DNA from 3 places in the Streptomyces malaysiensis subsp. malaysiensis genome. Region 3 is predicted to be linked to each of the others. Evidence: riboswitches for the same ligand, from Rfam matches in the RefSeq annotation. Region 3 holds a riboswitch; each other region holds the start of a gene.
The links. A riboswitch is a leader RNA that binds a small molecule or an ion and turns the genes downstream of it on or off. The one in region 3 is predicted to bind cyclic di-AMP.
Positions count from the first base shown of each region.

Region 1: another riboswitch for cyclic di-AMP. It lies ahead of AB0E24_RS24030 (M23 family metallopeptidase); the one in region 3 lies ahead of AB0E24_RS09010 (C40 family peptidase).
Region 2: another riboswitch for cyclic di-AMP. It lies ahead of AB0E24_RS38255 (transglycosylase family protein); the one in region 3 lies ahead of AB0E24_RS09010 (C40 family peptidase).

Region 1 is NZ_JBEZNG010000012.1:100,983-107,596, reverse strand. It holds gene AB0E24_RS24045 (bifunctional acetate--CoA ligase family protein/GNAT family N-acetyltransferase) at 1-1,886, opposite strand, end outside; gene AB0E24_RS24040 (HPr family phosphocarrier protein) at 2,076-2,357, shown strand; gene AB0E24_RS24035 (GntR family transcriptional regulator) at 2,583-3,350, opposite strand; gene AB0E24_RS24030 (M23 family metallopeptidase) at 3,682-4,476, opposite strand; cyclic di-AMP (ydaO/yuaA leader) riboswitch at 4,491-4,655, opposite strand; gene AB0E24_RS24025 (M16 family metallopeptidase) at 4,940-6,337, opposite strand; gene AB0E24_RS24020 (M16 family metallopeptidase) at 6,334-6,614, opposite strand, start outside.
Region 2 is NZ_JBEZNG010000029.1:78,536-85,149, forward strand. It holds gene AB0E24_RS38235 (Ppx/GppA phosphatase family protein) at 1-346, opposite strand, end outside; gene AB0E24_RS38240 (DUF501 domain-containing protein) at 343-891, opposite strand; gene AB0E24_RS38245 (FtsB family cell division protein) at 962-1,444, opposite strand; gene eno (phosphopyruvate hydratase) at 1,537-2,817, opposite strand; gene AB0E24_RS38255 (transglycosylase family protein) at 3,046-3,732, opposite strand; cyclic di-AMP (ydaO/yuaA leader) riboswitch at 3,740-3,907, opposite strand; gene AB0E24_RS38260 (transglycosylase family protein) at 4,161-5,159, opposite strand; gene AB0E24_RS38265 (cytochrome P450 family protein) at 5,313-6,566, opposite strand.
Region 3 is NZ_JBEZNG010000003.1:435,448-442,061, forward strand. It holds gene AB0E24_RS08995 (C40 family peptidase) at 1-346, opposite strand, end outside; gene AB0E24_RS09000 (hypothetical protein) at 690-1,043, shown strand; gene AB0E24_RS09005 (L,D-transpeptidase) at 1,155-1,925, shown strand; gene AB0E24_RS09010 (C40 family peptidase) at 2,027-3,202, opposite strand; cyclic di-AMP (ydaO/yuaA leader) riboswitch at 3,211-3,397, opposite strand; gene pcrA (DNA helicase PcrA) at 3,554-6,025, shown strand; gene AB0E24_RS09020 (M23 family metallopeptidase) at 6,127-6,614, opposite strand, start outside.

The DNA.
Region 1 (6,614 bases), on a different contig from region 3:
TCGCCGCCGGTGCCCGCCAGGGCCTCCGCGAGCTCCTGGATCTCCAGGTGGACCACCGCCACCGGCTTGGCAGGGCCGGGCCCGGACGTCTGGGCCGCCTCCCTCACGGCCGTGGCGAGGGCCCGCGCGCTGCCGTCGCCGACCCAGGGGATGGCGGTGACGACGACGGCGTCGGAGGCGTCGTCGGTAAGGGCCTCGGCAAGGGCGCGCCGGAAGTCCTCCGGAGCGGCGGCCGTGGTCAGGTCGTGGGGCGGCAGCGGGCGGAGCCCCTCGGTGAGGCAGGCGTCGTAGGTGATCAGGCCGAGCGACTCGGAGTTGCCGAGGATCGCGACGCGCGGACCGGCGGGCAGCGGCTGGGAGGCGAGCAGCACCCCGGCGTCGGCGAGTTCGGTGACGGTGTCGACCCGAATGACGCCCGCCTGCCGCAGCAGATCGGAGACGGTGGCGTCCGGGATCCGGGTGGTGGGCACGGCATGGCCGGTGGGGGCGCTGCCGGTGTGGCGGGCGCCCTTGACGACGACCACGGGTTTGACGGCGGCCGTGCGCCGGGCCAGCCGGGTGAACTTGCGGGGGTTGCCGATCGACTCCAGGTACATCAGGACGACATCGGTCCGCGGATCGTCGTACCAGTACTGGAGCAGGTCGTTGCCGGAGACGTCGGCGCGGTTCCCGGCGGACACGAAGGTCGATATCCCGGCGATCCCGGCGAGGCTCGCCAGCCCGGCGCCGCGCCGGTGCAGTCCGGACAGCAGCGCGATGCCGATCGCCCCGGACTGGGTGAACAGGCCCAGCCGGCCGGGGTTGGGCAGCTGCGGGGACAGGGAGGCGTTCAGCCGGACGCCCTCGGCGGTGTTGATGACGCCGAAGGCGTTGGGGCCGATGACGCGCATCCCGTGGGACCGGGCCTGGCGGACGAGGTCGCGCTGCCGGTCGCGGCCCTCGCGCCCGCTCTCGGCGTACCCGGCGGAGAGCACCACGAGGCCCTGGACGCCGTGGTCGCCGCATTCGGCCACCACGGCGGGCACCCGCTCGGCGGGGACGGCGACGACGGCCAGGTCCACCGGCTCCTCTATGGCGCGCAGCGAGCGATGGGCCGGGACGCCCTCGGGCTCCAGACGCTCCATGTCGTCGGGGAAGGCGTGGTTGACGGCGTGGACGCGGCCGGTGAAGCCGCCGTCCAGGAGGTTGCGCAGCACGGTGCGGCCGACGCCGCCGGGCGTGCGGCTGGTGCCGATGACGGCGACGGAGCCGGGCGCGAGCAGCCGCTGGACGGAGCGGGCCTCGGCCCGCTGCTCACGCCCGCGCATGACGGCCAGGGAGCGGTCGGTGGGTTCGAGGTCGAACTCGAGCCGGACGACCCCGTCCTCGAAGCTGCGCTTCTGGGTGTAGCCCGCGTCCGTGAACACCTTGATCATCTTGGTGTTGGCGGGCAGCACCTCGGCGGCGAACCGGCGGATGCCCCGCTCGCGCGCGACGGCGGCGATGTGTTCCAGGAGCGCGGAGGCCACCCCACGGCCCTGGTGGGCGTCCTGGACGAGGAAGGCGACCTCGGCCTCGTCGGCGGGGGCCGCGGCGGGCATCCCACGGGCGTCGATGCGGTCGTAGCGCACGGTGGCGATGAACTCGTCCCCGACGGTGGCCGCCAGGCCCACCCGATCGACGTAGTCGTGGTGGGTGAAGCGGTGGACGTCGCGGTCGGAGAGGCGGGGGTAGGGCGCGAAGAAGCGGTAGTACTTCGACTCGTCCGAGACCCGCTCGTAGAAGCTGACCAGCCGCTGGGCGTCATCGGTGGTGATGGGACGGATCTGGGCCGTGCCGCCGTCCCTGAGCACCACATCGGCTTCCCAGTGGGTCGGGTAGGCGTGATGGTCCGACGGGCTCCGCATGGGGCCAGGGTACGGGCCCCGCCCGGTCCGGATGGTGGACACCCTTGCGTCGGGGCCGAGTGTCGGGGGAAGGTCCGTATCGGGCCGGTCCGGGCATGCTCGGACTCACTCGGACATCGTCCGGGTGGATCCGGACACCGTATGATTTTGGTCTAGACAACAGCATCGTCACACCTGAAGGGCAACACCATGGCTGAGCGCCGCGTCACCATCGGCTGGGCCGAGGGCCTGCACGCCCGCCCTGCGTCGATCTTCGTCCGGGCGGCCACCGCCGCCGGCGTCCCCATCACGATCGCCAAGGGCGACGGCACCCCGGTCAACGCCGCCTCCATGCTGGCCGTGCTCGGCCTGGGGGCCCAGGGCGGCGAGGAGGTCGTCCTCGCTTCCGTCGCGGACGACGCCGAGGTCGCGCTCGACCGGCTGGCGAAGCTGGTGGCCGAGGGCCTCGAGGAGCTTCCCGAGACCGTCTGATTCCCGTCCGATTCCCGGGGGATTCTCTTGTGATTCCCGGGTGAATCCGCGAGTCAGGGAATCGGCACAGCGGGGCCGCGGTGGCCGTAATGGCCACCGCGGCCCCGCGGTGGCCGTAATGGCCACCGCGGCCCCGCTGTTTTTCGGTTTCCGCTCTCGGAGACGGAGAACCGAGCGCCGTGAAACCGCGCCGAGAATTCCCACGACTTGTATACGGGATCTCTGTTAATTCCGGCCGCTCGCCGTGTTTTCGGAATGTTTCGAAACCCTCACCGGGGATGGGCGGCGCAGCCGGTATTCCGATAGCGCGCGCTCGGTGTGCGCGGCGGCCAGGGCCCGCGCCCGGTCGGCGTCGCCGCGCGCCACCGCGTCCACCAGCGCGCCGTGCTCCGCCCAGGACTCCACGGCCCGCGCGGCGGGGTCGGGGCGCGGGGCGGACCCGGGCGGCGCGGGGTGCGGCGCGGAAGCCGCCGCGTACACCCATGCGGTCTTGCGGCGCAGCTGGACCAGCATCGCGGCCAGGCTCGGGCTGCCGGACGCCTGGGCGAGCGTCTCGTGGAACCAGTCGCCCAGCGGCCGCAGTTCGCCGAGCCGGCCGCACTGGGCCCGCTCCCGGCCGAGCCGGACCAGCCCGCGCAACACCTTCAGATGGGCCTCGGTGCGGCGCTGTGCGGCCCGTGCGGCGCCCAGCGGCTCCAGCAGCGCGCGGATGTCCAGCAGGTCGGCCGCCTCACGCTCGGAGGGCTGGGCGACACAGGCCCCCGCGTGCCGCCGGGTGGTCACGAAGCCCTCGGACTCCAGGGTGCGCAGGGCCTCGCGGACCGGGACCCGCGAGACGCCGTAGCGCCGGGCGAGGAGTTCCTCGGTGAGCCGGCCGCCGGGCGGATATGTGCCGGAGACGATGTCGTCGCGAATCGCGGCGCACACCGCATGTGCCGAAATCCGGCGGCCGCCCTGGACCTCGGTCGTATCCCCGCTCACTTCCGGTCCCACATTGTCGAACCTCCGCCTTAACACCCGCGAAACGCGCCCATTGAACGCGCGTTGAACGACTCTATTCCAATCGGACGCAATTTCCGATGGCGGGGCCCATTTCATGGATATTTTTTGGTCAGTGGGCGGCCGCACGCCGAAGGCCCCGTCCGGTGGACGGGGCCTTCTCGGAGTCTCGCGGCACCGCGGCGGCGTCCGCGCGGTCTTCACGGCCTTCGCGGTCTCGCGGCCTTCACGGTCTCGCGGCCTTCACGGTCTTGCGGCCTTCACGGTCTTGCGGATCGGACGTCGACCAGGGCCGGATGCCGACCGGGGTTCTACGTCGACCGGGTCAGACGTTGACGCCGTGCGAACGCAGATACGACAGCGGGTCGATGTCCGAGCCGTAGTCCTCGCCGGAGCGGGCCTCGAAGTGCAGATGCGGACCGGTGACGTTGCCGGTGGCGCCCGACAGGCCGATCTGCTGGCCGGGGGTGACCTGCTGGCCGACCGAGACGCTGATCGACGACAGGTGGCCGTACTGGGTGTAGGTGCCGTCGTTCATCTTGATGACGACATTGTTGCCGTAGGAGCCGCCCCAGCCCGCCTCGACGACCTCGCCGATGCCCACGGAGTGCACCGAGGTGCCGGTGGAGGCGTGGAAGTCGATACCGGTGTGGCTGCCGGAGGACCACAGACCGCTGGACGCGTGGTAGCCGGTGGAGACGTAGGAGCCGGTGATCGGCGACACGAAGGTGTTGAGGCGCCGGCGCTCGGCCTCGCGCGCCGCGCGCTCCTTGGCCTCACGCTCGGCCTTGGCCTTCTTCGCCGCGGCCTCCGCCTTCCTGGCGGCCTCCTGGCGGGCGATCGCCTCCGCCTTGGCCTTGGCGGCGGCCTGCTCGGCGGCGGTCTCCTGGGACTGCGCCTGGGCCTCGATATGGTCCGCGATCCCGTCGCCGATGGCGATCGCCTGGGTCAGACCGGCCTGCTGGGGAGCGGTGCCCCCGTCGGCCGCGAAAGCCTGCCCGGTTATCCCGGCGACGACGCCCGAGGCGACCGTGGTGATACCCACGACGTTCGCGCCGGTGCGGATGTTGACCTTGGTGGTGCGGCGGTGCTTCCCGGTGGCAGCGCGGGTGGACGCCATATTGTGGCGCACTCCTTTCCTTCCTTCTCGCCTACCGGGTTAGCTGACGGGTTCGGAGCAGGAAGGTCTCCTACGGACTCCTCCCCCGGCCGGGGAAGGCGCCCGATTCACCCCTGGGGACGTGTTGGGTCCCCGGCTCCCCTGGCTTGCGCCGTACGGGGACTCGGCGATGGCTGTCCGTGCCGCGGGTGCGGCGAGTCGCTGGCGAACAGCCGGACCGACGCTAGACGGGCCCGCTTTCGATCACCAAACGGTTCCCGATTTTTGTTGCTCTCCCCACAAACCAAACAAGCAGCCACCCCCATAAACCGGACATGAAGGAAGGACCCCGGCACCTCTCGGTGCCGGGGTCCTTCCCCTGTTCGCTCGTTGCCGGACCGCCCTGCCGGACCGCCCCGCCGGACCGTCGGCGAGCCCGCCGGATGGGCGGCTCATCGACCGGATCCGGCCAACTCCGGGCGGTTCAGCCGGAGATGACGCGCACCTCGCCGATGCCCAGCGCCCGGACCGGCTCCGCGATCGCCGAGGCGTCCCCGACCAGCACCGTGACCAGCCGGTCCGCCGGGAAGGCGCTCACCACCGCGGCGGTCGCCTCCACCGTGCCGGTCTCCGCGAGCCGGGCGTACAACTGCGCCTGGAAATCGTCCGGAAGATGCTGCTCGACCTGGTCGGCGAGGGTGCCCGCGACGGCCGCCGCCGTCTCGTACTTCAGCGGGGCGACGCCCACCAGGTTCTGCACCGCGACATCGCGCTCCTCGTCGGTGAGCCCCTCCTCCTTCAGCGTGCGCAGCACCTTCCAGAGGTCCTCCAGCGCGGGTCCGGTGACCTCGGTGGCCACCGAGCCGCTGATCGCCAGCATCGCGGCGCCCCCGGATCCGCCCGCGGGCGCGGAGCGCAGCACCTGGCCGAAGGCGCGCACCCCGTAGGTGTAGCCCTTCTCCTCGCGCAGCACCCGGTCGAGGCGGGAGGTGAGGGTGCCGCCCAGGCAGTACGTGCCGAGCACCTGCGCGGGCCAGACCCGGTCGTGGCGGTCGGCGCCGATGCGCCCGATGAGCAGCTGGGTCTGCACCGCGCCCGGCCGGTCGACGATCACCACACGGCCGGTGTCGTCCGCGACGATCGGCGGAGCCGTGCGCGGCGCGGCCGTCCCGCCCGTCCAGGCGCCGAGGGTGTCGGCGAGCGCTTGGTCGACGTCGACACCGGCGAGGTCGCCCACGATGACGGCGGTGGCGGTGGAGGGCCGGACATGCGCCTCGTAGAAGGCCCGCACGGCCGCGGCGTCGATGCCCTCGATGGTCTCCTGGGTGCCCTGGCGCGGCCGGGACATCCGCGACTCGGCCGGGAAGAGGTCCGCGGCGAAGGCCATCGAGGCGCGGCGGGCCGGATTGGCCAGCTCATGGGGGATCTCGTCCAGCCGGTTGCGCACCAGCCGCTCGACCTCGCCGTCCGGGAAGGCGGGGGCGCGCAGGGCGTCGGCCAGCAGACCGAGCGCCTTGGGCAGCCGGGAGACCGGAACCTCCAAGGAAACGCGGACACCGGGGTGGTCGGCGTGCGCGTCCAGCGTGGCGCCGCAGCGCTCGAGCTCTGCGGCGAACTCCTCGGCGTCGTGCTTGTCGGTGCCCTCCGACAGGGCGCGCGCCATGATCGTGGCGACGCCTTCGAGCCCGGCCGGCTCGGCGTCCAGCGGCGCCTCCAGGTTGATCTCGACGGCGACGACCTGCTGGCCGGGGCGGTGGCAGCGCAGCACGGTGAGGCCGTTGGGCAGCTCACCGCGCTCGGGGGCCGGGAACGCCCACGGCCTGGGGGCGCCGCCCTTGGGCTGCGGGTGGAACGTCATGGTCGCGGTGACGGCGTCGCTCACTGGGCCGCCTCCCCTTCTGCGTCGGTCTCGGCGGCTTCGTCGGCGGTGCCGGCTGCGTCCTCGGCGCCCTGGACGGGCTCGTAGACCAGCACGGCGCGGTTGTCGGGACGCAGCCGCGCCGCGGCCACGGCCCGCACCTCCTCGGGGGTGATGTCCAGCACCCGCTCCACGGCGGTCAGCGCCAGCTGCGGATCGCCGAAGAGCACGGCGTACCGGCAGAGCTCGTCGGCCCGGCCGCCGACCGTGGCCAGCCGGTCCAGCCACTCCCGCTCGATCT
Region 2 (6,614 bases), on a different contig from region 3:
CCGCCTCCTGGTCCCCGCTGATCACCTCCGGTTCGACGCCCAGGATCTCCATGACCCCGCGCACGAACTCCTCGCGGTTCTCGGCATCGCGGGACGCGGAGGTGGCCACGAAACGGACGCGCTCGGCGCCCAGCTCCCGGATGACCTCGGCGTACTCGCGGCAGGCGGCGAAGGTGCGCTCCAGCGCCTCGGGGGCCAGCCGGCCCGTGCGGTCCACGCCCTGGCCCAGCCGGACGATCTTCATCCGGCGGTCGAGCTCGATCAGCTCCCCGGTGGCCGGATCGGCGTCGGCCACCAGCAGCCGGATCGAGTTGGTGCCGCAGTCCACGGCGGCGACGCGGGTCATGCGCTCTCCTCCCGGCTCGTGTCCTCGGCCCCGCGGGGGCCGACACACGGTCCCTTCCGCCACCACTCCGGCAGCATCGCGAGCGCCTCGTCCCCGAGCGGATTGACCCCGGGACCGGCCGCGAGCGCATGGGCGACCAGGACGTGCAGGCACTTCACCCGGTCCGGCATCCCGCCCGCGCTGGGGAAGCCCTGGAGCACCTCGACGGCGTCGCGGCGCGCGATGTAGTCCTCGTGGGCGGCGCGGTAGGCGGCGGCGAGTTCGGGATCGGTGGCCAGCCGGGCCGTCATCTCCTTCATCACACCCCCGGCCTCCAGCGTGCCGATCGCGGACGCGGCGCGCGGACAGGTCAGGTAGTAGAGGGTGGGGAAGGGCGTACCGTCCTCGAGCCGCGGCGCGGTCTCCACGACGTCCGGATTGCCGCAGGGGCAGCGGTGCGCGATCGCACGCAGACCCCGGGGCACGCGGTTCAGCTGCTCCCGTACGGCGTGGATGTCCGCGTCGGTGGGCGCGGTGGGCTCCGTCTGGGGCGGGGGCGTATCCATGAGTGGGAAGTTCTTCTTCTTCGTTTCGATTCGTCACCGGGTGCGCCGGTGGTGGCCGGGGCGCGGCGCCTCAGCGGGCCGCGCCGGCCGCCCCCGCCGCGTCCGCCGTGTCCACGGCGTCCCAGAGGTTGGTGTACCAGGGGCGGCCGGCCGCGCCCTGGTCGGTGGAGCGCTCGGCGGAGCCGCTGCCGTCCACCACGCTGTAGCCGGTCTCCCCCGGCATCAGGAAGTGCAGCCGCTCCCGGGCCTGCCGCTCGGTGTAGGCGGGGTCGCGCAGCCGGGCCTTCTGCTCCCGCAGCTGCTTGACGTCCTCACGGGCCCGCTGGGCCTCGCGCCGCTGCTCGGCGATGTCGGAGCGCTGGGAGATGTACTGCCGCATCGGATAGGCGAGCGCCACGACGAGGGAGCAGACGACCAGCGCGAGCAGGGCCGCCCGGCCGGTCAGCCGGCCCCGGCGGCGCTTGGTCCGCACGCGGTAGACCCGGGCGGCGGCGTGCTCGCCGAGCGCCTTGAGCCTGGTCGCGGTGGAGAACCGTTCGCGATCCGCCGGCACGTCGCCTCCCCGGTGATGACTTCGCTTCGAGTAACGCCGTCCCCGGCCACGGTACGGGACCGCGGCCGGGGACGGGTGTCAGACGTGTCCGCTCAGCCCTTGAAGCGCGGGAAGGCGGAACGGCCCGCGTACACCGCGGCGTCGTCGAGGATCTCCTCGATGCGCAGCAGCTGGTTGTACTTGGCCACCCGCTCGGAGCGGGCCGGGGCGCCGGTCTTGATCTGGCCGCAGTTGGTGGCGACGGCCAGGTCGGCGATGGTGACGTCCTCGGTCTCACCGGAGCGGTGCGACATCATGCACTTGTAGCCGCTGCGCTGGGCCAGCTCGACGGCGTCCAGGGTCTCGGTCAGCGAGCCGATCTGGTTGACCTTGACCAGCAGGGCGTTGGCGGTGTCGCTGTCGATACCGCGGGACAGCCGCTCGGGGTTGGTGACGAAGAGGTCGTCGCCGACCAGCTGGACCTTGTCGCCGAGCTGCTCGGTGATGGTCTTCCAGCCCTCCCAGTCCTCCTCGTTCAGCGGGTCCTCGATGGAGACCAGCGGGTACGCGTCGACCAGCTCGGCGTAGTACGAGGTCATCTCGGCGGCGGTGCGGGACTGCCCCTCGAACTGGTAGGTGCCGTCCTTGTAGAACTCGGAGGCGGCGACGTCCAGCGCGAGCGCGATGTCCTGGCCCGGCTGGTAGCCGGCCTTCTTGACCGCCTCGAGGATCAGGTCCAGGGCCTCGCGGTTGGAGCCGAGGTTCGGCGCGAAGCCGCCCTCGTCGCCGAGGCCGGTGGACAGACCGCGCTCCTTCAGCACGGACTTCAGGGTGTGGTAGACCTCGGTGCCCCAGCGCAGGGCCTCGGAGAAGGACTCCGCGCCGACCGGGGCGATCATGAACTCCTGGATGTCCACATTGGAGTCCGCGTGCGACCCGCCGTTGAGGATGTTCATCATCGGGACCGGCAGCAGATGGGCGTTCGGGCCGCCGAGGTAACGGAAGAGGGGGAGGTCGGACGCCTCGGAGGCGGCGTGCGCTACGGCGAGGGAGACACCGAGGATCGCGTTGGCGCCGAGCGAGGACTTGTCCGGGGTGGCGTCCAGGTCGAACATCGCCTGGTCGATCAGCCGCTGCTCGGTGGCGTCATAGCCGACCAGCTCGGGACCGATCTGCTCGATCACGGCGAGGACGGCCTTCTCCACGCCCTTGCCGTTGTAGCGGTTCTTGTCGCCGTCACGGAGCTCGAGGGCCTCGAAGGCGCCGGTGGAGGCGCCGGACGGAACGGCGGCACGGCCCGTGCTGCCGTCGTCGAGGCCGACCTCGACCTCGACCGTGGGGTTGCCTCGCGAGTCGAGGATCTCGCGAGCTACGACGACGTCGATGGACGGCACGAGGTTCTCCTTCGTATGGGTCTGCGGTAGCAGCACGAGCCTAACGGGCCGGGAGGGCTGCGCCCCGCGTTCGCCCGCCCCACGAGACGGGGGCGTGACACAAAAAGCGAGATTCCGGATTACATATCCGGATTTCCGGGGAATGCGTGAGCCCCGGCGGAACGTGCCGTCGGGGCGGCACGTTCGACCGGGGCTCGTTCAGGCAGTAGCCGTATCCGTGGCCGTGGCTCAGCGGAGGTGCAGCTGCTGGCCCGGGAAGATGAGGTCGGCCTTCTCGATGATGTCCTTGTTCAGCTTGAAGAGCTTCTTCCAGCCGCCCTTGACATCGTGCGCCTTGGCGATCTTGCCGAGGGTGTCGCCGGACTTGACCTTGTACTCGCCGTCACCCTTCTTGATCGGGCCACGGGCCTCCTGGCGCGCGGCGTGCTCGGGCGCGGTACGGGGCTCCGCCTTCGGCTGGGCCGGCTTGGCGGCCGGGGCCGACTTGGTGGAGGCCGAGGACTGGTCCTGCGAACCGGACGGCGCGGACGGCGCGGACGGGCTGCCGCCGGAGGTCAGGCCCGTGCCGCAGACCGGCCAGGCGCCCTTGCCCTGGCTGCCGAGGACCTTCTCGGCGATCTGGATCTGCTGGGCCTTGCTCGCCTTGTCCGCGGTGGAGGCGTAGGCCGTGCCGCCGTAGGCGGCCCAGGTGGAGCTCGAGAACTGAAGGCCGCCGTAGTAGCCGTTGCCGGTGTTGATGGACCAGTTGCCGCCGGACTCGCACTGCGCGACCTGGTCCCACTGGGAGGTGGTGGCGGCGGAAGCGGAGGTCGCCCCGATCAGCGGCGCCGCCACGGCGGCACCGGCGAGACCGGTGAGTGCGGCGATACGGGTGGCCTTGGAGGGACGGCGGTGCTTCCCGTTGGACTTGAGCATGTTTGGTTCGTTTCCTCACCGACGCCTACGAGGTGAGCTGTCGGGTTCGGACGTGAGTTGCCCGGCCGGTCGCGATGGTCGCGCCCGGCTTCACCCCTAGCCGACAAGCCCGTGTCCACAGGCCACTCGGCACCTACCTTGGGTCCCCCGCTCCTGCCTTCGGCGCTGACGCGTCGGTTTCCCCCGACCGCCGGCAGGATTCGGCGTGACGATCGGCGGTGCCCGCGGTGGCGAGCGGAAAAACGGTAAACACACCTTCCGAGAACGTTCAAACACCCCAAGCGGAGCGAATGGGTATGTAATTGATCTCACCCGGTCCACATCGACGCAGGTAGGCCGGGCGAGGAGAGATCGGACACGGGGTACGGCCCGGATATTGTGACGAGATGTATGTCTCACCGGAACCAGATCGGGCAATTCCCCCCGAATCACTGCTCCCTGATGGTGAGGTCAAGTCGCTGACCAGGGATGATCAGGTCGGGGTCGACCCCGATGAGGTCCTCGTTGTTTTCGTAGATCCCTTCCCAACCCCGGGCCACATTCCGGTGCTCGGCGATCCCTGACAGGTTGTCACCGGGGCGAACGGTGTAATCGTCACCCGTGGGGCTCTGCTCGCGGTCCGCAGCCTCGCGCGAGGCATGGCGCCCGGAGGGCCGGGCGTCCGACGAACCGCCGTCGTCGGCCCGCTCCCCCGCGTCCGGGGCGCCGCGGTGGCGGCCGGAGGACGTGGGGTCGGCGGAGGGAGTCGTCGAGGGCTCCTTCGAGCGGTCGGAGCCACCCGACTCCGGACCGCCCGACTCCGGACCGTCCGAGGCCCGGCGGTCCGACTCCGAGCCGTCCCGCCCGTCGGGGGACTGGGAGGCGTCGGGCGCCTCGGACCCCTCGGCCGAGCCCGGCTCATCCGTCTTATCGGTATTGCCGGATGTCTCCGAACCGTCCCGCGACGGGGAGGAGGAGCCGTCCTGCCCTCGGTCCCCCGGCTCGTCCCCGCCGCGGCCCGTGCCCGGGTCCGCGGTGGCCGCACCGCCGGGGTCCCCATCGGGGGCGCCGGCGTCATCGGCGAGCCCGGCGCCCAGCGCACAGCTCGGCCAGGCGTCGGGGCCACGGTCGCCGAGGATCGCCTCGGCGACGGATATCTGCTGGGAGCGGCTGGCCAGGTCGGGGCGCGGGGCGTACTCCGCGCCGCCATACTGCTTCCACATGTCGAGGGTCAGCTGAAGCCCGCCGTAGAAGCCGTTGCCCTCGTTGGCACTCCACATCCCGCCGCTCTCGCACTCGGCGACCTGGTCCCAGGTGGCGGCCGGGGCGGCCTGTGCGCCGGCCGCCCCGAAGAGGGGGATGGCGAGGCCCGCCCCCGTGACCCCCGCCGCGACGATGATGGCCGGGACCTGACGAGGGCGACGGTGTCGACCATTACCGGAACGCATGCGATTGACCTCTCCTAGGCGCTATGGCGACTGGGTTTGCCGGTGAACATAGCGAGGGCCCTCGATCATCACAAGCGGATGTATCCCAGGTCACGCCGAGGTCACACGGCTGATGTTTCGTCACCTATGTCGCGCCGTACGGGGCTTGGGCCTTCAGCCGCCGGTGGAATTCCAGGTCACCGGAAGCGTGCGCAGCCCGCGCATGATGAGCCCGCCGCGCCATCGCAGATCCTCCGGATCGGCCGCGAGCCGTAGTCCGGGCAGCCGCCGCAGCAGGGTGCCGATCGCGGTCCGGGCCTCCAGCCGGGCCAGCGGGGCGCCCAGACAGTAATGGATGCCGTGGCCGTAGCCGAGGTGCTGATTGTCCCGGCGGGCGAGGTCGAGGACATCGGGCGCCGCGAACCGCTCGGGGTCCCGGTCGGCGGCGGCGAGCACCACCAGCACCGGCTCGCCCTCGGCGATGCGCTGCCCCGCGAGGGTGAGCGGCTCGGTGGCGAACCGCCAGGTGGCGATCTCCACGGGTCCGTCGTAGCGCAGCAGCTCCTCGACCCCGGCGGCCAGCAGCCGCTCGTCCCCTTCTTCCACCGCCCGCTGCATCTGGGCGCGCTGCTCCGGATTGCGCAGCAGTGCGTAGACGCCGTTGCCGATCAAGTTGATGGTCGTTTCGAAGCCGGCGAAAAGAAGCACGAAGCACATCGCGGCGGCCTCGTTCTCGGTGAGGTGCTCACCGTGGTCGCTGGCCCGGATCAGCCCCGAGATCAAGTCCTCGCCGAGATCGCCGCGCTTGCGGTGGATCAGCTCGGCGAGGTACCCGCGGATCCGCTTCACCGCTCGGGCCACTCCGCCCCGGGGTCCGGAGCCGTGGCGGATCATCATGCCCGCCCAGTCCCGCAGATCGTCCTGGTCCTCCCGCGGCACCCCGAGCAGATCGCAGATGGCATAGATAGGGAGGGGAAAGGCGAACTCATGGATGAGGTCCGCCTCTCCCCTCTCCTCGAAGGCGTCGATGAGCTGATCGGTGAGGGTCCGCACCCGGGGGGCGAACTCGGCCACCCGGCCCGGGGTGAACGCCTTCGACACCAGCCGCCGCAGCCGGGTGTGGTCCGGCGGGTCGATATTGAGCAGATGCGTCATCAGCTCGGCGCTGCGCTCCCCGGGGATGCCCACCTTGCCCTTGGCGTGGGCCGCCGCGCTGTGCCGCTGGGGGTTCTTCGAGAGCCGGGGATCGGCCAGCGCCTTCTTTGCATCCGCGTAACGGGTCACCAGCCAGGCGTCGACACCGCTGGGCAGCGTGGTGCGGTGCACGGGGGCGTGGTCGCGTAGCCAGGCGTACGCAGGGTAGGGATCGGTGGCGAACTCCCAGGTGAAGAGGGTGGGAGCGGAGTTGTCACAGGGCTGTTCCGACACCCCCCGACGATACCGGCGAGGGCCCGCCCCGCCCGGCCTGCCGGAAGT
Region 3 (6,614 bases):
CGATCGTCCCCGAGCGGTACTGGGCGGTGGCGAAGGCCCCGAGCGCGTTGCGCGCGGTGTTGAGCCGGGTGGTGCGGCGGGCGGCCTGGTCGCGCAGCGCCTCCAGTGCCTCACCGGCCTTGTCGGCCTTCTCCTTCGCGCCGTTGTACCGCTCGGTGGCCTCTTCGGCCTCCCGCTGGTACCCGTCGATCTTCGCCCTCACCTGGGCGGGGGTGAGGCGGTTCTCGGCGTGCCCGGTGCCGCCGAGGAGGGTGGTGGACGCGGCGCCGGTGAGGGCGAGGAGCGCGGCCGCACGGGCGGTGCTGCTGGTGAGCAAGCGCTGCTTGGGCTTCCTGTGCGACGCCACTGCGGCGGTTCACCTGGTCTTTCTTGGGCATTCCAGGATGTTTGGCGAATCCTGGACCCTCATGGGGAGTGGACGGGCAGGTGGCAGTCCACCGTGAGGCGGGGACCCTCTGTTGACGGGAAGCGGACTGCCACCTGGAGGAGGAAGCTAGGCCGGGAAACGGGGTCCATGCGGGGGATTGAACGACATTCAACGGGAGTGGACTGATTTCGTCGTTCCCGTGACGGCTGCTGATCGCCCGGCGAGTGGGGTGGTCGGGACTGTGGAGGGCCGTGACCGAAGCGGCGATAGGGGCCCACCCGAGTGCCGGGTGATGATATGAGCGGGGCTAGTCTCCGGAGCCATGGACGTACTCATTCACGTGTTCGTCGGTCTGCACATCGTCGGCATCGGCGCGCTGCTCGGCGGCTTCTTCTCGCAGTTGAAGGCGATGGGCGCGGGCGAGGCCCGGATGCTCCCGGCGATGCTGCACGGCGCGCTGACCATGCTGGTGACCGGAGTCGCGCTGGTCGGCCTCAATCAGGCCGACGACAACAGCGTCAACACCGTCAAGATCGGTGTGAAGCTGGCGCTGTTGGTCGTGATCCTCGGCCTGGTGTATGTGAAGCGCGATGAGGAGAAGGTGGAGTCGGCCGCCTTCGGCGCGGTGGGTGCCTTGACAACGGCAAACATCTTCATTGCCGTGCTGTGGACCTGACGAACTGATGTTCTGAGGGTGATCCCACGACAATTGCGACACGATCCCGATGCAACCATTTGCACTCGCGAGCTGTCTTAGTAAAGAGCTGGGCAGTCGAGAGGAGTGGCCATGGGGGTAGTGGGGGCAGTCGGAAGTCGTCGTGGGCGGCGCGCGGGTGTGGCTCTGGGGCTGGTGGGGATGGCGGTGCCGCTCGCGGTCGCCGTCGGCGGTCCGGCGCAGGCCCAGACGCGGCCACTGGGCCGGTCGACGGGGTCGGTGACACCGGTGACCATGGCCGCGTCGTCGTGCACGACCACCGCGGGGCCGTATCAGAAGCAGGCCGAGCGGTTCCTCGGCCGCCCCGTGGACGGGCGGCAGTCGCGGGCGGACTGTCTCGCGATCCAGAAGTTCCAGATCGACCACGGCATCAGCCCGACGATCGGCTACGCGGGCCCGATCACCTCGGGCGTCATGAATCTCATCAACGCCCAGAAGGCCGCGGGGCACAACCCGAACGCGGCGAAGAAGTGCCCCACCAACAAGGGCCGTATCGCCTGCGTCGACCTCACCCGGCAGCTGAGCTGGGTCCAGGACGGCTCCCGGCTGGTCTACGGACCGGTGCCGGTGCGGTCCGGGCGGGACGGCTTCGAGACCCGCACCGGGCTGAAGAGGGTCTACTGGCGGAACATCGACCACTGGTCGACGCTCTACAACGTCGCCATGCCGTACAGCCAGTTCTTCGACGGTGGCCAGGCGTTCCACTCGATCGCGGGCAGCGTATGGTCCCCGCCGGGCTCCCACGGCTGCGTCAACATGCGCAAGGGTGACGCCAAGAAGTACTGGAGCCTGCTGCGGAACGGCGACGACGTGTACGTCTACGGGCGCAAGCCCGGCACCTGAGGCACGAGCGCCGCGTCTGAAGCGCGAGCCCGCGTCCGAGGCGATGACGGTGCCGCTGCCCGGGGTCCGGCCCCGGGCAGCGGCATACCGGCGCCAGGGGGCTACGAGGGCCGCACGCTCCCGTAGATCGGCATCTCCGTGATCGGCGCCTTCTTCACCACATCGCCGGGCTTCGGCGCGTGGATCATCATCCCGTCGCCGATGTAGAGGCCCACATGGCTGATGTCGTCGTAGAAGAAGACGAGATCGCCCGGCTGGAGTTGGGACGTCGAGACCCGCGTACCGACCTTCACCTGGTCCCAGGTGGTGCGCGGCAGCGAGATCCCGGCGGACTTCCAGGCCGCCTGTGTCAGCCCCGAGCAGTCGAAGGAGCTGGGGCCGGTGGCGCCCCAGACATACGGCTTGCCGATCTGCGCCTTCGCGAAGGCGATGGCCTGGGCCGCCTTGGAGGTGTCGGCCGGGGCCGAGGGCGTCGTCGAACCGGAGCCGCTGCCCGTGTTCTGCTGTTCCTGTTGCTGCTGCTCCTGCTGCTTCTTGCGCGCGGCGGCCTCCTGCCGCTGCTTCTCGGCGAGTGCGGCGGCCTTACGGCGGTCCTCCTCCGCCTTCTTCTTCTCGATCGCCGCCAGCCGCGCCTTCTCCTTGGCGGTCAGATTCGCCAGCAGCCGCCGGGCCTCGGTCAGCTTGTCCTGGACGGTCTTCTTCTGGATCTTCAGCTGCTTCTGCGCCGAGGTCAGCGAGGCGAGGCTTTCGCTGGCCTTGCCGCGCTCCTTGGCGGCCTCCGCCCGCTGCTTCTGGAAGTCGTCGACGGCCTGCTTCTGCCGGCCGGTCATCCGGTCCATCAGATGCGACTGGTCGAAGACGTCCTGCGGGTTGTTGGAGAACAGCAGGGTCGCGGCGGAGCGGGCCATCCCGCCGTCGCGGTACTGGGCGGCGGCGTACTGGCCGAGCATGCGCCGCGCCTCGTTGAGCTTCTCGGTGCGCTGGGCGACGGAGTCCAGCAACTTGTCGACCTTGCCCCGCTGCTGGTCGGTGCGCTCCTTGGCGGCGTTGTAGTGCTGGGTGGCGGTCTCCGCCTGGTGGTAGAGGGTGTCGACCTTCTCCTTGACCTTCTCGAGCGACTGCGTAGCCGGCTTGGGGTCGGCGGGTGCGGCGTTGGCCGTCTGGGAGAGGAGGGTGACGGACGCGAGGGCGGCCGTGGTGAACCCGACGGCCGTACGGCGGCCGTGGCCGGTGAGCGGGGCGGGTATTCGGCTCCGCGGCTTGCGGTGCGACGCCAAGGGAGGCGACTCCTTCCGTGGACCGCCTACCGGGTTAGCTGTCGGGTTCGGGCGGTTCGGAAGGCTGCCCTACGGCCGTCTCCGGGCGGCACTGTCCGTGCCGCACCGTTTCCGGCCGATTCACCCCGGTCTTGCGTTGTTGGGTCCCCGGCTCCGGGCGCCTCACGGCGATACCGGACTCGGCGGAGGCCACCCGTGCCGGCGCGGTTCGCCGACGGATCTCGGGCCGCCTGAGGCAGGACGGTAGCCAACGCGTGGGGCTTCTGTGAAGGCTGGTGGGCGTTTTGCCCGAAACCGTTTCGTGATGTTCGTAGGTCGGCTGTCAGTGGGGCGGCCTAGACTCGGTGAGCGATGAGCAGCCTCTTTGACGACAGCTTCCTGGCGGACCTCGGGCCTCCCTCGGACGAGGAGCAGCCCCCGCCGCCCGAGGATTCGGCGCACCCTGGCCACGGCGGTGCCGAGGATGTGCCGCATCACCTCTTCAGCGGCGGATTCGACGCGCCCGTGCCCCGGGAGTCCCATTACCGGGACGGCGCGGCGCGGTCCGTGGTGGACCCGTCCGCCCTGCTCCAGGGGTTGAACGAGCAGCAGAGGGCCGCCGTGGAGCACACCGGCTCGCCGCTGCTGATCGTCGCGGGCGCCGGTTCGGGCAAGACCCGGGTGCTCACCCACCGCATCGCGTATCTGCTCGGAGCCCGCGGCACACACCCCGGCCAGATCCTCGCCATCACCTTCACCAACAAGGCGGCGGGCGAGATGAAGGAGCGGGTCGAGGAGCTCGTCGGCCCGCGGGCCAACGCCATGTGGGTGTCCACCTTCCACAGCGCCTGCGTCCGCATCCTGCGCCGGGAGTCGAAGAAGCTGGGCTTCACCTCGTCGTTCTCGATCTACGACGCCGCCGACTCCAAGCGGCTGATGTCGCTGGTCTGCCGGGATCTGGACCTCGACCCCAAGCGGTTCCCGCCGAAGTCCTTCAGCGCCAAGATCTCCAACCTCAAGAACGAGCTGATCGACGAGGAGACCTTCGCCGGACAGGCATCGGACGGCTTTGAGAAGACCTTGGCCGAGGCGTATGTGATGTACCAGGCGCGGCTGCGCGAGGCCAATGCGCTGGACTTCGACGACATCATCATGACCACGGTCAATCTGCTCCAGGCGTTCCCGGACGTCGCGGAGCACTACCGCCGCCGCTTCCGGCACGTCCTGGTGGACGAGTACCAGGACACCAACCACGCGCAGTACACACTCGTGCGCGAGTTGGTGGGCACCGGCACCGACGAGACCCCGGCCGCCGAGCTGTGCGTGGTGGGCGACGCCGACCAGTCGATCTACGCCTTCCGGGGCGCCACGATCCGTAACATCCTCCAGTTCGAGGAGGACTACCCCAGCGCGCGGACGATCCTCCTCGAGCAGAACTACCGCTCCACCCAGACCATCCTGAGCGCGGCCAACGCGGTCATCGAGCGCAATGAGAACCGCCGCCCGAAGAACCTGTGGACGGACGCCGGCGCCGGGACCGAGATCACCGGCTATGTGGCCGACACCGAGCACGACGAGGCCCAGTTCGTCGCCGACGAGATCGACCGGCTGACCGACGCGGACGACGCCAGGGCCGGGGATGTGGCGGTCTTCTACCGGACCAACGCCCAGTCCCGTGTCTTCGAGGAGGTCTTCATCCGGGTCGGGCTGCCGTACAAGGTCGTCGGCGGGGTGCGCTTCTACGAGCGCAAGGAGGTCCGCGACGTCCTCGCGTATCTGCGGGTGCTGGCCAACCCCGAGGACGCCGTCCCGCTGCGCCGGATCCTGAACGTGCCCAAGCGCGGTATCGGGGAGCGCGCGGAGGCCATGATCGACGCGCTGGCCCTGCGCGAGAAGATCACCTTCCCGCAGGCGCTGCGCCGGGTCGACGAGGCGTACGGCATGGCGGCCCGCTCGGCCAACGCCGTCAAGCGGTTCAACACGCTCATGGAGGAGCTGCACACCATCGTGGAGTCCGGGGCGGGCCCGGCGACCGTCCTGGAGGCCGTGCTGGAGCGCACCGGCTATCTGGCCGAGCTCCAGACGTCCACCGATCCGCAGGACGAGACCCGGATCGAGAACCTCCAGGAGCTCGCGGCCGTGGCCCTGGAGTTCGAGCAGGACCGGGGCGAGAACCCCGGCACCCTCGCGGACTTCCTGGAGCAGGTCGCGCTCGTCGCCGACTCGGACCAGATCCCGGACGAGGACACCGAGGGCTCCGGCGTGATCACGCTGATGACGCTGCACACGGCGAAGGGCCTGGAGTTCCCGGTCGTCTTCCTCACCGGTATGGAGGACGGCGTCTTCCCGCATATGCGGGCGCTCGGCCAGACCAAGGAGCTGGAGGAGGAGCGCCGGCTGGCCTATGTGGGGATCACCCGGGCCCGCGAGCGGCTCTATCTGACCCGCTCGACGATGCGCAGCGCATGGGGCCAGCCCGCGTACAACCCGCCGTCCCGCTTCCTGGAGGAGATCCCGGACCAGTATGTGCGGTGGCGGCGCACCGGGCCCGCCACCCCGTCGGCGTCCATGAGCGGCGTCGCCTCGACCCCGCCGTCAGGGCTGTCGTCCGGTCTGTCGTCGTCGCGTTCGCGCACCGGGGGCAGCGGGTTCGCCACCCGGCGGGCCAGTGAGCGCCCGGTGGTCGCGCTGGCCATCGGCGACCGGGTCACCCATGACTCGTTCGGGCTCGGCACGGTGGTGGCGGTGAAGGGCAGCGGGGACAACGCGGAGGCGACGATCGACTTCGGTGACGAGAAGCCCAAGCGGCTGCTGCTGCGGTACGCACCGGTGGAGAAGCTGTAGCGGGCGAGGCCGAGGCGTAGGCCCGCGGCCGTGGTGCGCCGGTGGCGCGCCACGGTGGCGCTGCGGGGATCAGCGCCCGGGGCTGAGGTGGCCCTGCCGGATCAGGTGGGGTCGAGGCCCTGGCCGCGCAGCCAGGGCAGCGGGTCGATGGCCGCGCCGCCGCCGGGGTGGACCTCGAAGTGCAGATGGGGGCCGGTGGAGTTACCGGAGTTCCCGGAGTACGCGATGGTGTCCCCGGCCTTCACGGTCCCGGAGCGGATCTTGGCGCTGCTGAGGTGGCAGTACCAGGTCTCCGTGCCGTCCGGGCTGGTCAGGACGACCATATTGCCGTAGGCGTCGTTCCACTGCGTCGTTACGGTGCCATCGGTGGCGGCCATCACGGGCGTCCCGTAGCTCACCGGGAAGTCGATGCCGGTGTGCACCGACATCCAGTTGATACCGGCCTGGCCGAACATGGCGCTGAGGCCGTGCTGGGCGACGGGCAGCGCGAACTTCGGGCGCAGCGCCTCCTTGCGCGCCGCCTCCTCGGCCTTGCGCTTCTTCTCCGCTGCCTGGCGTGCCTGGAGGTCGATCCGCTCCTGGGTGCGGC